Regions from separate parts of the Streptomyces sp. NPDC037054 genome, predicted to be linked through region 3. Evidence: riboswitches for the same ligand, from Rfam matches in the RefSeq annotation. Region 3 holds a riboswitch; each other region holds the start of a gene.
The links. A riboswitch is a leader RNA that binds a small molecule or an ion and turns the genes downstream of it on or off. The one in region 3 is predicted to bind cyclic di-AMP.
Positions count from the first base shown of each region.

Region 1: linked by a shared signal. The riboswitch ahead of ACZ7D7_RS03150 (C40 family peptidase) and the one ahead of ACZ7D7_RS16525 (M23 family metallopeptidase) in region 3 are both predicted to bind cyclic di-AMP.
Region 2: linked by a shared signal. The riboswitch ahead of ACZ7D7_RS04355 (transglycosylase SLT domain-containing protein) and the one ahead of ACZ7D7_RS16525 (M23 family metallopeptidase) in region 3 are both predicted to bind cyclic di-AMP.

Region 1 is NZ_JBVJSJ010000001.1:700,827-705,604, reverse strand. Features, by position in the region: gene ACZ7D7_RS03160 (C40 family peptidase) at 1-320, opposite strand, end outside; gene ACZ7D7_RS03155 (hypothetical protein) at 721-1,074, shown strand; gene ACZ7D7_RS03150 (C40 family peptidase) at 1,106-2,314, opposite strand; cyclic di-AMP (ydaO/yuaA leader) riboswitch at 2,323-2,490, opposite strand; gene ACZ7D7_RS03145 (ScyD/ScyE family protein) at 2,789-3,970, shown strand; gene pcrA (DNA helicase PcrA) at 4,058-4,778, shown strand, end outside.
Region 2 is NZ_JBVJSJ010000001.1:986,081-990,858, reverse strand. Features, by position in the region: gene ACZ7D7_RS04365 (GNAT family N-acetyltransferase) at 1-921, opposite strand, end outside; gene ACZ7D7_RS04360 (HAD family hydrolase) at 1,243-2,070, shown strand; gene ACZ7D7_RS04355 (transglycosylase SLT domain-containing protein) at 2,064-2,543, opposite strand; cyclic di-AMP (ydaO/yuaA leader) riboswitch at 2,548-2,714, opposite strand; gene ACZ7D7_RS04350 (polyprenyl synthetase family protein) at 3,295-4,305, shown strand; gene ACZ7D7_RS04345 (LolA family protein) at 4,588-4,778, shown strand, end outside.
Region 3 is NZ_JBVJSJ010000006.1:181,581-186,358, forward strand. Features, by position in the region: gene ACZ7D7_RS16505 (aspartate aminotransferase family protein) at 1-340, shown strand, start outside; gene ACZ7D7_RS16510 (helix-turn-helix domain-containing protein) at 444-1,067, shown strand; gene ACZ7D7_RS16515 (DUF6126 family protein) at 1,064-1,183, shown strand; gene ACZ7D7_RS16520 (tyrosine-protein phosphatase) at 1,209-2,006, opposite strand; cyclic di-AMP (ydaO/yuaA leader) riboswitch at 2,474-2,639, shown strand; gene ACZ7D7_RS16525 (M23 family metallopeptidase) at 2,642-3,592, shown strand; gene ACZ7D7_RS16530 (SGNH/GDSL hydrolase family protein) at 3,868-4,653, shown strand.

The DNA of each region.
Region 1 (4,778 bases), on a different contig from region 3:
GCCGCGGCCGAACCCAGCGCCTCCCGCGTCTCGTTGACCCGGTCCTGCTTGCGCGCCGCCTCGTCCCGCAGGTCCCCGAGCCGCCGTTCGGCCGCCTCCGCCTTCTCCTTCGCGCCGTTGTACTTCTCGGTGGCGACCTCCGCCTCCCGGTACAGCCGGTCCACCTCCGCCCTGACCTTCGCCGGCGTCGGCCGCGGCTCGGCGTGCCCGGTCCCGTCGAGGACCGTCGCCGTCGCCGCGCCCGCGAGGGCGATCGTGGCCGCCGTACGGGATCTGCCGCCGCCCGGCGCGCGTTTTCGGGGCTTGCGATGCGCTGCCACCTCGGAATCCACGTCCTTTCGCCGCCCGCCGCGGGGGCGGGTTCCGCGTCCGGCGGCGGCCCGTAAGGGGGGAGCGTGCCGCCGCCGGACTTTCTGGAGGAGGTGTCCGGCCGCCGCCCCCGCCGGGCGGCCTGTGGAGCGCCGGTCACCTGGGACAGGACGCTAGGCGCGGTTGCGCGGTCCGGGCCGGGCGTTGCACGGAACTGGTGGGAGGGGATCGTTCCGTGCCCGGAACCGACCGCAGTACCGTTCCGCCACGGTCGACTTCCCGCAGCGCCGTGACCGATCCGCCCGATTCGGCGGCGGGAGGGCGCGGCGCGGTGTTATGGAGTCCTTCAGCGAGGCTGTGCCGCCGGGGCCGCCCATGGCCCTCGCGACGCCCCGGCTAGGCTCCGGGACCATGGACGTACTCATCCATCTCTTCGTCGGCCTGCACATCATCGGCATCGCCGCCCTGCTCGGCGGCTTCCTCACTCAGATGAAGGCCATGGGGGCGGGCACCGCCCGCTTCACCCCCGCCATGCTGCACGGCGCCGTCACGATGCTGGTCACCGGCATGGTCCTGGTCGGCCTCAACCAGGCCGACGACCAGACCGTCGACAACATCAAGATCGGCGTGAAGCTGGCCCTGCTGATCGTGATCCTCGGCCTGGTCTACGTGAAGCGCGACGAGGAGAAGGCCGACAAGAGCCTCTTCGGTCTCGTCGGCCTTCTGACCACGGCGAACATCTTCATCGCCGTCCTGTGGACCTGAGTCCTGGGGATCCGGTGACGCGGTCGGCGGCTCAGGCCGGCCGCACCACGCTGTGGATCGACGACTCGCCGTCGTAGAAGATCGACTCCTCGCGGACGTACGTGCCCGGCTTCGGCGCGTGGATCATCATGCCGTTGCCGATGTAGATGCCGACGTGGCTGAGGTCGTCGTAGAAGAAGACGAGGTCGCCGGGCTGCGCCTGGGAGACGGGGACCGTCGTGCCGGCGTTGACCTGGTCCCACGTGGTGCGCGGGATGCTGACGCCCGCGGCCTGCCAGGCGTCCTGCGTCAGGCCCGAGCAGTCGTAGGAGTCGGGGCCGGTGGCGCCCCAGACGTACGGCTTGCCGATCTGGGCGCGGGCGAAGGAGACGGCCTTCTCGCCCTTGCTCGCGTACGTCGGGTCGGTCGTGGACGAGTCCGAGCCGCCGGTGCCGGTCTCCGTGGAGCCGCCCGTCGAACCGCCGGTGGAGCCGCTCTCCTGCTCCTGCTCCGCCGCCTCGGCCGCCGCGGCCTTCTCGCGGGCCTCGCGGGCGGCCTCCTCCTGCTGGCGGGCCAGTTCGGCGGCCTTGCGGGCGGCCTCCTCCTGCTTCTTCTTCTCGATCGCCGCGAGCCGCGCCTTCTCCTCGGCGGTCAGCTCGGACAGCAGCTCGCGCGCCTCGGAGAGCTTCTTCTGGACGGTCGCCTTCGCCGTCCTCAGGTCGGTCTGCGAGTCGGTGAGCGTCTCCAGGCTCTTGGTGGCCTCCTGACGCTTCTTCATCGTCGCGGACTGCTGCGTGAAGTACGCGTCGACCGCTTCCTTCTGTCGGCCGGTGAGCCGGTCCATCAGCTGGGAGCGGTCGAAGAAGTCCTGCGGTGTGTCCGCGAGCAGGAAGGTCGCGGTGTCGGGGACGCCGGCGCCGGTGCGGTACTGGGCGGCGGCGTAGGAGCCGAGCTCCTCGCGGGCCTCGTTGAGTTCCTGGGTGCGCTTGGCGATGTCGTCCAGGAGGGTGTCGACCTGCTTGCGCTGCTTGGCGGTCTTCTCCTTGGCCGAGTTGTACTTCTCGGTCGCGGACTCCGCCTGGCGGTAGAGGTCGTCGACCTTCTTCTCGACCTCTTCGAGGCTCGGTCGGTCGTCTGCGGGCGCGGCGTTGGCCGTCTGGGACAGCAGTGCCACGGACGTGAGGGCCGCCGTGGCGAGGGCGGGGGTCCGTATGCCCGCGACGCGCGCCTGGGCGGGACGTGGCTTGCGGTGCGACGCCAAGGGAGGCGACTCCTTCCGTGTTCCGCCTACCGAGTTAGCTGTCGGGTTCGGGCGGTTGGGTCGGAAGGTGTGCCCTACGGCCGGCTCACGAGGGAGCTCGGCCGATTCACCCCAAGGTCGGTGGGTCCCCGGCTCCGGACGCCGTTCGGGCGCGCCGGACTCGGCGGAGGCCGCGCGGCCCGGCGACCTTCGCCGGTGGGGGTCGTGCGGCCTGCCCGGCACGGTAGCCAACCCGTGTGGTGCCTGTGAAGGTTGGTGGGTGATATGCCCGATACATTTTCGTGACCTTCGGTCAGGGCCTTGCGTGGAGTGGTCTATCGGGAGGATTTGCGCGCAGTGGTCTATCTGGAGGGATTTGGGCGGGTTCGGACGTGGTTTGAACGTTACAAGGCGCTTATCCCGTTCCGGGTCGCTACTTTCCAGCCAGCCACGGTGCGGTGCCGTGGCCGCTGAGAGAGGTAGGGCATGTACGGCATGAGAAAACCCAGAACGCGAGCCGCGCTCGTCGTCGCCACGGGCGTCGCGCTCGCCGTCTGCGCGGGCGTCGCACCCGCCGGCGCCGACGGAGGACGTACGGCCGGCGCCGACGGAGGACGTACGGCCGGCAAGCCGGTCGTCAAGGTCGTCGCGACCGGTCTCGACAACCCCCGGCAGCTCTCGTACGACCACGGGAACCTGTACGTCGCCGAGGCGGGACGGGGCGGCAAGAAGTGCATCGGCCAGGGACCCGAGGGCGAGATGTGCATCGGCCTGACCTCCGCCGTCACCAAGGTGCACTGGCACAAGGGCGCGTGGAAGCACCACCGGGTGGTGAAGGGGCTCCCGTCCATCGCGCAGCCGGACGGCGGCTTCGCCACGGGCGTCGACGGCGTCTCCGCCCTGCACGGCCGCCTGTGGGCCGTCGAGACCTACGCCCCGCCCGGCTCCGGCGTCCCCACCACCCCGCCCTGGAACACCCTCGGCAAACTGCTGAAGATCAAGCACGGCAAGGCGAGGATCGCCGCCGACATCACCGCCGTCGAGCTGCGGCACAACCCGCACAAGACGTCCGTCGAGTCCAACCCGTACGCCGTGCTCGCCCTGCCCGACGGGCGCAAGATCGTCGCCGACGCCGCCGGGAACGACCTCGTCGAGGTCTCGAAGTCCGGCAAGGCCCGCCCCTTCACGGTCTTCCCCGACCACGACGGGCGTGAGGCCGTCCCCACCTCCCTCGCCCTCGGCCCCGACGGCAAGCTCTACGTCGGCGAGCTGAACGGCCTCACCGACAAGCCCACCGCGCGCGTGTGGCGCGTCGACGTCCGCACCGGCAAGATCCTCGACTGGAAGTCCGGCTTCGGCCCGATCACCGGCGTCGCCGTCAACCGCAAGGGCGACCTCTACGTCAGCCAGCTGTTCGGCGGCGTCGTGACGAAGGTCTCGCACTACGCGAAGGGCGCCCACACGAAGGGCGCCCACACGAAGGACGCGCGTGTGAAGGACGCGCGCGCCCACGAGCGGCGCACGAACGTGAAGGTGCCGTTCCCGGCCGGCCTCGCCATCGACCCGCACGACGGCAAGCTCTACGTCTCCGCCTGGTCCGTCGCGGACCGTGACGGCACCGTCATGGAGGGCAAGAAGACGCCGGGCGGCCAGCTCTGGAAGATCCTCAACTTCTGAGTCCCGGTCCGCCCGTCCGGTGCGAACCGTGTGATGTTCTCGAGGTGGCGGCGGGCTGTCAGTGGGGCGCCCTAGACTCGTAGAGCGATGAGCAGCCTCTTTGACGACAGTTTCCTGGCGAGCCTCCAGGCCCCGAGGGCCCACGAGGAAGAGCCCCCGCCGCCCCCCGAGGACGACCACGTACCGGAACCGGTTCCGGACGACCTGTTCGGCGGGAAGTTCGACCTGCCCCCGGACCGCGACACCCACTACCGGGACGGCGCCCCCCGCCCGGTGATCGACGCGGCGGCGCTGCTCGAAGGGCTGAACGACAACCAGCGCGCGGCCGTCGTGCACTCCGGCTCCCCCCTGCTCATCGTGGCCGGCGCCGGCTCCGGCAAGACGCGCGTGCTCACGCACCGCATCGCCCACCTCCTCGCCGAGCGGGGCGTCCACCCCGGCCAGATCCTCGCGATCACCTTCACCAACAAGGCCGCCGGTGAGATGAAGGAGCGCGTCGAGCAGCTCGTCGGCCCGCGCGCGAACGCGATGTGGGTGATGACGTTCCACAGCGCGTGCGTGCGCATCCTGCGCCGCGAGAGCAAGAAGCTCGGCTTCACGTCGTCGTTCTCGATCTACGACGCCGCCGACTCCAAGCGTCTGATGGCCCTGGTCTGCCGCGACCTGGACCTCGACCCCAAGCGCTACCCGCCCAAGTCCTTCAGCGCCAAGATCAGCAACTTGAAGAACGAGCTGATCGACGAGGAGGACTTCGCCGCCCAGGCCGCCGACGGTTTCGAGAAAACTCTCGCCCAGGCGTACGCGCTGT
Region 2 (4,778 bases), on a different contig from region 3:
CGCCGCGCCCTCGTACACGGGACGTTCGCCGGTCTTCAGCGCGTCCTTGTACTCGGCCCGGCCGCGCCCCAGGTCGAGCAGGCCGATGCCCTCGGCCGCCGCGGCCTCGGCCATCCGCAGGTGCAGCACCAGACCCGGTGAGTACTTCGCGAACCCGGGGTCGTACGCCGGGAACCAGCAGGACAGCACCGTCGCCGAGCGCAGCCCGAAGTGGGCGGCCACCGGGCGCCCGGCGGCGTACAGCACGGAGAGCGTCCCGGTGCACTGCGCAGCGCGCGTCCCCGCGAGCCGGGCCACGAGCCGGGTGATCCACTCCTGCGCGAACCGGTCGCGCCGGCCCGTCCGGCGGTACTGGGCCGACTTCCACGCCATGAGGGTGCGCAGCGCGGCGGGGTCGCGCTCGTCGAACACGAACCGCAGGTCGCCGGCCTGCCGGCCGAGCCTGCGCTCCTTGGCGAGCGTGGTCTTGAGGAACTTCGGCGACTGGGCGCGCAAGCCGGACTCGTAGCTCTCGTAACCCTTTCCGACGTCGACGACGAAGGTAGGGTGCTCCTCGGCCGCGTACGGGAGGAAGAGGTGCTGCTCCGCCTCCAGGTTGTCGAAGGCGAGGCTGGACACCGAGCAGGCGCGCAGCAGTTCGGCGGTGGCGAGCCGGAGGCCGGGTCGCAGTACCGCGCCCTGGCAGTCCGAGACGCCGAGTCCGATCGCGCGGCCCTGCCCGAGCCGTCCGCGCTCGTGGGGCAGGAAGCCGACGGCCTCGCGCCCCTCGTACACGACGGCGACGCGGGCCCGCGGGCGCACGTGGCCCACGGCGTCGGTGAACTCCGGTTCCATGAACGGGTTGCGCGGTGCCCGCGCGGCGGCGCGCAGCTCGCGCCAGCGTTCCCGGTCGGCCTCGCCCAGCGCCTCGGGCGTCAGCACACGTACGCGTCGTCCACCGCTCAACTCGACCCCCCGATCAAGTCCCCCCTGGACACATGGAAGGTACCGCCCAATGCGGCCCCGAGGGTAGGTAGCGGAGCATGGTGCCGCGAACCGGCGCCAAGCCGCCGAACCGGACGCTTCGCGCGCCCCAGGGGCGGCGGGACCGTGGCCGCGCCGCGCCGAACAGGACCGATCAGCCGGTGAGCTGCCGCGCTCACAAACGGCTGGCGAAGATCAGAAACGGCGGGTCGGGATCAGAAACGGCGGGTGGGGAAACCGCGGTGAAGGGACGGCGCGCGTTGTCCGTATTCTCTGATCATGCCCGCACCCCTCGCGTACTCCCTTATCGCCACCGACCTGGACGGAACGCTTCTGCGTGGTGACGACACCATCTCCGACCGGTCCCGCGCCGCGCTCGCGCGGGCGGCCGGGGCCGGCGCCCGGCACCTCGTCGTGACCGGGCGCCCGGCACCCCGGGTGCGGCCGCTGCTCGCCGACCTCGGCAGCACGGGGCTCGCGGTGTGCGGGCAGGGCGCGCAGGTGTACGACGCCGCCACGGACCGCCTGCTGTGGTCGGTCACCCTGGACCGGGAGCTGGCCGAGACGGCGCTCGGCAAGATCGAGGCCGAGGTGGGCGAGGTGTACGCGGCCGTCGACCAGGACGGCGTGGACGGGCTCACGCTGATAGAGCCGGGCTATCTGATGCCGCACCCCACCCTGCCGGCCGTGCGCGTCGACCGGCGCGAGGACCTGTGGGCGGCGCCGATCAGCAAGGTGCTGCTGCGCCACCACGGCCTGTCGGACGACGAGTTGGCGGCGACGGCCCGCGGGGTGATCGGCTCCCTCGCGACGGTGACGATGTCCGGGCCGGGCACCGTGGAGCTCCAGCCGTGCGGCATCACCAAGGCGACCGGTCTCGCCCTGGCCGCCGAGCACCTCGGGCTGGGCGCCGACCGGACGATCGCCTTCGGGGACATGCCCAACGACATCCCGATGTTCGACTGGGCCGCGCACGGCGTCGCCATGGCCAACGCGCACCCCGAACTGAGGGCGGTCGCGGACGAGATCACGCTGTCGAACGAGGACGACGGCGTCGCCGTCGTCCTCGAACGCGTGTTTCCGGCGTCCGGCGGGCCGGCTCAGTAGGCCCCGAAGACGTTGTCGATGGAGCCGTACCGCTGGGCCGCGTAGTTGCAGGCGGCGGTGATGTTCGCGACCGGGTCGTACGGGTCGAGCGAGGTGCCCGGCACGTGGTACGCCTGGAACGTCGGGTCGATCACCTGGAGCAGGCCCTTGGACGGGGTGCCGGCGGCGGCGTTGGAGTCCCAGTTGTTGATGGCGTACGGGTTGCCCGAGGACTCCCGCATGATGTTGCGGTGGATCCCCTCGTAGGAGCCGGGGATGCCGCGCTCCGCCATGACGGCGAGCGACTGGCGGATCCAGCCGTCGAGGTTGTCCGGGTACGTCGTCGCGGCGGTCGCCGAGGTCGTGGTGTGGGCGGACGCGCCGGTCGCGCCGACCAGCGGGAGCGCGAGCACGGCGACGCCGGTTCCGGCGACGGCGAGCTTGCGGACGAGGCTGCGGTTCCCGGCGCGGCGGGACTGACCGAATGCAGGCATGACGAATTCCTCTCCTACGCCTGCGAGGTGAGCTGTCGGGTTCGGGCGGGAGGTGCCCGGCCGCCCGTGAGGCACGGCTTCACCCCGAGCCGTTCCAGTCTTGTGACCGGCCCGGCGTCCTACCTGGGTCCCCCGCTCCTGCCGTACGAGTGGGTTCGTCGTCGGTGGTGCGGGCGGTGGCAGGATTCGGCGTCCGCCCGACAGGCCGGGAACGTATGCGAGGGCACATGTCGGGAACAAGTGGCGAGATCACAGAACGCCCCGGTTGACCTTGGTGTGGTGCGTATGGGGTACTTGATCCTTTGCGATCGCCACGGCTCAACTCGCTTGCGCGAGGCGCGGATACGGGCCTCGGGGGAGTGCGGTGTCCGGCGGGGGGAACGCGTGATTCAACTCACGGGTAAAGGTCTCGAAGGCATTTAGGGCCAAGGTGGATCGAGGTGTCAAGCACGGCAAAACGGGCGCCGGGGGGAGTGTGTGCGCCGAAGGGGTGGCGGTCCGCTCCGGCGGAGTCGGTTGCCCGCGTCGGCGGGCGCATTGCCGGACGATTCGTTTCGAGTCGTACATAACGGCTATGTCATTGCGTATCGAGTGATCGAGAATATGCGCGTCGTGATCCGATACCTGGTGGCCTGGACGGGTGGGCGCTGGCGGTGATCGAAACGTGACCGGATACGCTGACTTGAGTGATGGCAGTGACCTATCGACAAACAGGTAATCGCCAGTAGGCGCCAGCAGACAGGAGACCTTCGTGACCGTCGTCGGGCCGTTCGGGCTGAGCGTGCGGGACCAGGCTCTGGAGGCCGATGTCCAGGCCGGTTTGAGGGCTGTCGAAGAAGGGTTGCTCGAAGCAACCAAGAGCGAGGTGCCGTTCATCACCGAGGCCGCCCAGCACCTGGTGCGGGCGGGCGGCAAGCGTTTCCGTCCGCTGCTCGTGATGCTCTCCGCGCAGTTCGGCGACCCGTACGCGCCCGGGATCGTGCCGTCGGCCGTCGTCGTCGAGCTGACCCACCTGGCGACGCTGTACCACGACGACGTGATGGACGAGGCCGACGTGCGGCGCGGGGTGCCCAGCGCGAACACCCGCTGGGGCAACTCGGTGGCCGTCCTCACCGGAGACTTCCTGTTCGCCCGCGCCTCACAGATCCTCGCCGACCTCGGACCCGAGGCGGTGCGCGTGCAGGCCCTCGCGTTCGAGCGGCTGGTCACCGGACAGATCCTGGAGACGGCCGGACCGCAGGACGGCCGTGACCCGGTCGAGCACTACCTGGACGTGCTCGGCGGCAAGACGGGCTCGCTGGTGGCCGTCTCGTGCCGGTTCGGCGCGATGATGTCCGGCGCCGACGAGCAGGTCGTGGACGTCCTCACGCAGTACGGCGAGCGGCTCGGGGTCGCCTTCCAGCTCGCGGACGACGTGCTCGACATCGCCTCCGACTCCACCGAGTCCGGCAAGACGCCCGGCACCGACCTGCGCGAGGGCATCGCGACGCTGCCGGTGCTGCGGCTGCGCGAGCGGGCCGCGCGGCTCGGCCTCGCCGACGACCTCGCGCTGTGCGAGCTGCTGGACGGCGACCTGACCGACGACGTCCGCCACCAGCGGGCGCTGCGCGAGCTGCGGGCGCACCCGGCGCTGGAGCAGGCCCGCCGGGACACCGTCCGCTACGCGGAGGAGGCGCGCGCCGCGCTGGCCCCGCTGCGGGAGTGCGACGCCAAGGTGGCCCTCATGCAACTGTGCGACGCCGTGGTGCACCGCGCGGGCTGACCCGCGGCCCCCGCCGGGCGGCGTCGGCCGGCCCGCGCCCGGACCCGACCCCTACTGGTCGGGGGAGTCCCGGGGCCCACGTGTCATACCCCAGGTGTACGTGGAGTTGGGCCCCCGGGTTGACGCAACTCGGCGGCCGATTTGGTCAGATGGATGCCACGGACAACACCACTGCTCACCGATTCGGGTGACAATGGCGGCCCGGGGTGGGACCGGCGCGAGTACACGAGACGCGGGGACACGAGACGGACAGCCGCCGCCGACGACGGAGGTAAGGCACACATGGCACCGTACGCATCCGACGACACCACGACCGCAGGGGAGGCCGACGACCGAAGCGCGGGCCGGCGCAAGGCCGCGCGGTACGTCGTCCCGGTAGCGGTGATGGGGGTGGCGGCCGCGACCATCGGGCTCGTTCCCGCGCTCGCCGACTCCGGTGACCCCGACCTCCCGGAGATCACCGCCCAGCAGCT
Region 3 (4,778 bases):
GCTCGCCGACGTCCGCGGCCGGGGCCTGATGATCGGCATCGAGTTCGGCCGGCCGCGCTCGCTGAAGCTGCGCAGCCGGTGGGCCATGCTCCAGGCCGCCCGCAAGGGACTGTTCGCGCAGATGGTGGTCGTGCCGCTGCTCCAGAAGCACCGTATCCTCACCCAGGTCTCCGGCGACCACATGGAGGTCATCAAGCTCATCCCGCCGCTGATCATCGGCGAGCGGGAGGTCGACCGGTTCGTCGACGCCTTCACCGCGGTCATGGACGACGCGCACGACGGCGGGCTGATCTGGGACTTCGGCAGGACCCTGGTGAAGCAGGCGATCGCCAACCGCTGACGGCCGCCGCCCCGGCCGGGCGACCGCAAGGGTCTCGCGCCGGGGCTTTTGCCTCTGAGGCAAGAAATTTGCCCGAGAGGCAAGGCTCGGGCTGAATGGACGCATGAGCCACCCCGAGTCCGACCCGCCGGACGGGCCGCCCGAGGCGGGGCCGCTCGTCGCGCCCCGGCTTCGCGCCCTGCGCCGCCGCGCGGGCCTCACCCTGGAGGCCGCGGCCCGCGCCGCCGCCCTGTCGCCCGCCCATCTGTCCCGGCTGGAGACGGGGCAGCGCCAGCCGTCCCTGCCGATGCTGCTGGCCCTCGCCCGCATCTACGGTACGACGGTCTCCGAGCTGCTCGGCGAGCGGGCCGCCGAACGGGACGCCGTCGTCCGGGCCGCCGACATGGAGCCGACGGCGGCGGGCGGCTGGACGTACTGGCAGGCAGGGGCGCCCGGACGCGGCATGCAGGCCCTGCGGGTCCGCGTGCCGTACGGGGCGCAGGGCGACATCGTGCGCGTCCATCCCGGCGAGGAGTGGCTGCACGTGCTCAAGGGCCGGCTGCGGCTGCGCCTCGGCGACACCCTGCACCGGCTCGACCCGGGGGACAGCGCGCACTTCGACTCGCTGACCCCGCACCGCATCGCCGCGGACGGCCCGGACGGGGTCGAGCTCCTCTTCGTCCACACCCTGCTGCAGAGCCCCACGGCCACGCTGTGCCTGGGCCCGATCACCGGAGCGACGCCATGAGCGACATCGAGGAGAAGTTCCCGCGCGCCCTGTGGGTGCGGCTGTTCATCTACATCGCCGTGGGGCACGTCTTCGCCGCGTTCGTCTGGCTGCTCTTCGAGGTCGGCGCCAAGTAGCTCCGCCGCCGCCCCGGCCGGGACGTCAGTCGAGGAGGCGTTCGCGCAGCCGCTCCCGGGTCTCGGGTGTGACCCCGAGGCCCTGCTCCAGATAGGCCTCCACGCCGCCCCAGGTCTCCTCGATCGTCTCGAAGGCCGCCGTGAGGTACTCGGCGCGCGCGTCGAAGAGGGGGTTGAGCAGCTCCATGACCTCGGGGGAGTAGGCCGAGGCCGACGTGCCGCTGCGGCGCACCTTGTAGCGGCGGTGCTTGGCGTTGGACTTCAGGTAGTCCTCGACGATCGCGTCCCGCTCGACGCCCACGGCCAGCAGGGTCACCGCGACGGACAGGCCCGCGCGGTCCTTGCCCGCCGCGCAGTGCATCAGAGCCGGGACGCTGTCCTCGGCGAGCGCCCGCAGCACCCGGGAGTGCTCCGCGGTGCGCTCCTTGATGATCATCCGGTACGAGGCGATCATGCGGTCCGCGCCCTTGCCGTCCGACAGGATCGCGCGCAGCTGGTCGAGGTCGCCGTCGCGCACCATCTTCCAGAACTCGGCACCGTCGGCCGGGTCGCTCAGCGGCAGGTTCACATTGCGCACGCCCGGCAGCTCGACGTCCGGGCCCTCGAGCTTCTGGTCGGCCGCGTTGCGGAAGTCGAAGATCGTGTGCAGGCCGAGGGAGGCGAGGAAGGCGGCGTCCTCCTGCGTCGCGTGCGCGAGGTGGCCGCTGCGGAACAGCACGCCGTGCCGCACCCGGCGGCCGTCCACGGTCGGCAGTCCGCCGACGTCACGGAAGTTGCGCACTCCGGCCAGCTCGGGCTCGGTCGACGGGACCTGCTGCGTCACGAGGGCTCCTCCCACTCGGCCCCGACGGCGCGGCTCACCGACGGGCACGTGTCGACGATACGACACGCCCACCGGGCCATAAGAGAGGGACGCATCACCCCCGTCAGCTGCAAACAGGATGAAATCGGGCACCCTTTTGCCGGTGAGCCTCTATGTCGCCCAGTGGGTCATTAGTCCGAATCGAGTGTTTGGGTATAACGCGCCCCGATAGCAAGGGAGATGGGGTGTGGTGCGTGAGCAGCGTCATAATCGTGACGATCCGCTGTCGCCATGTTCACGTAATTCAGGTGCATTTCCTGGGGATTGAAGAAGAGCGAAAGATCCTTAATCCACGCTCGGTGACCGGAAAAGTCCCGAACGGCCGCCGGTAAAGCGTCCGCAGGCATTCCCGGGCTTGTCCCCGTGCCATCCGGTCGCTTACGTTCGCCACCGATCCGGACGGACGCCTAATCCTGCCGCCGCCCGGAAGCCCGCACACACTGACCCGTGTACGGCAGGAGCGGGGGACCCACAGGTACAACCGCCTGTTCCGGTCTCCGGAACTGGCTTGGGGTGAAGTCGCGCAGCAGACGCGGCCGGGCATCTCCAGCCCGAACCCGACAGCTCACCTCGTAGGCGCCGGAGAGGAATTCGCCATGCCCGCGAAGGGTAAGCACCGCCGTACGAAGTCACAGCGTTTCACCCGATCCATCGCCGTCGCCGGAACCGGCGGCGCCGCACTCGCGCTTCCGCTTCTCGGGGCCACCGGCGCCAACGCCGCCCCCGCGCAGCCGGTTTCCGAAAAGGCCGTTCAGTCCCTTCCGGTGGCGCAGAACAAGGCCCCCGAGAAGAGCGCCGCGAAGAACTCCGCCCCGCGGACCTACACTGTCAAGGGCGGCGACTACCTTTCGAAGATCGCCGACGAGCAGAATGTCAGCGGCGGCTGGAAGAAGCTGTACGAGGACAACCGCGAGACCGTCGGAAGCGACCCCTCGCTGATCCTCCCGGGCCAGAAGCTGGCCCTGGGCAAGAAGGCCGCGACGACCACCGCCAAGCCGTCGGCCGAGTCGCCTTCGTCTGCTTCTTCCGGTTCGTCGACGAAGTCGTCCGCCTCCGAGTCGTCCGCGTCGAAGTCGTCGTCCTCCGACTCCTCCGCCTCGCCGTCGGCCAACGCCGCGGCGCCGGCCGCGCAGTCCTCCGGCTTCACGCTCCCCGTCTCCGGCTCCGGCGTCGGCACCGCCTACAAGGTCGCCGGCAGCATGTGGTCCAGCGGCTACCACACCGGCGTCGACTTCGTCGTCCCGACCGGCACGTCCCTGAAGGCCGTCGGCGCCGGCACCGTCGTCTCCGCCGGCTGGGCGGGCGCGTACGGCAACCAGGTCGTCATCAAGCTCAGCGACGGCCACTACGCCCAGTACGCCCACCTGTCCTCCCTGTCGGTCTCGGCCGGTCAGAGCGTGACCGCGGGCCAGCAGGTCGGCCTCTCCGGCTCGACCGGCAACTCGACCGGTCCGCACCTGCACTTCGAGATCCGGACCACGCCGGACTACGGCTCGGACGTGGACCCGATGGCGTACCTGCGCTCGCACGGCGCCCCCGGCGCCTGACGCACCGGCCGCCCCTCGGCGCGGCCACCCGCCTGACACGCGGCCGAAGGCCGGACCCCGATCCCCGGGTCCGGCCTTCGGCGTTCCCGTTCCCGTTCCCGTTCCCGGCGCGTGAACCCGCCCCATAACCCGCCCCGTCTATTCCCGAGTTGACCAAGACTTCAGGCGTGGCTTATCTCACCGTCCGTCAACCCCTGCCTACGGTCGCGTAGGTCACATTCGACGGTGAAAAATGGATCGATGTGGCAGACGATTCGAAGAATGACAGCAGATCAGTGATCGGGTCGTACGTGGCGGTGGGGGACAGCTTCACCGAGGGCGTGGGCGACCCCGGCCCCGACGGGGCGTTCGTCGGCTGGGCCGACCGCTTCGCGGTACTGCTCGCCGACCGGCGGCCCGAGGGCGACTTCCAGTACACCAACCTCGCCGTGCGCGGAAAACTGCTCGACCAGATCGTCGCGGACCAGCTCCCCAGGGCGGTGGAACTCGCCCCGGACCTGGTCTCCTTCTGCGCCGGGGGCAACGACATCCTGCGGCCCGGCACCGACCCCGACGAGGTGGCCGAGCGGTTCGAGCGGGCGGTCGCCGCGCTCACCGCCGTCGCGGGCACCGTGATGGTGACGACCGGCTTCGACACCCGGACCATGCCCGTCCTCAGGCACCTGCGCGGCAAGATCGCCACCTACAACGGTCACGTCCGTGCCGTCGCGGACCGGTACGGCTGCCCCGTGCTCGACCTGTGGTCCCTGAAGAGCATCCAGGACCGCAGGGCGTGGGACGCGGACCGGCTGCACCTCTCCCCGGAGGGGCACACCCGCGTGGCGCTGCGCGCGGGCCAGGTCCTCGGCCTGGAGATCCCGGCCGACCCGGAGCAGCCCTGGCCGCCGCTGCCGCCGCGCGGCACGCTGGAGATCCGGCGCGACGACGTGCACTGGGCGCGGGAGTACCTGGTGCCGTGGATCGGGCGCCGGCTGCGCGGCGAGTCCTCCGGGGACCATGTGACGGCCAAGGGCATGCTGTCGCCGGACGACATCAGGATGCGGATCGCCCCGGTGGCCTGAGGGGGGCGACGGCGGGGCAGTGCGCGTGGAAAGGGCGGTGGCGGGGCGGCACGAGCGGCCACTCGGACGGGCGTCTCGCCGCTCCGCCGGTCCGGCGGGCGTCCCACCGTCCCGTCACCCTGGCG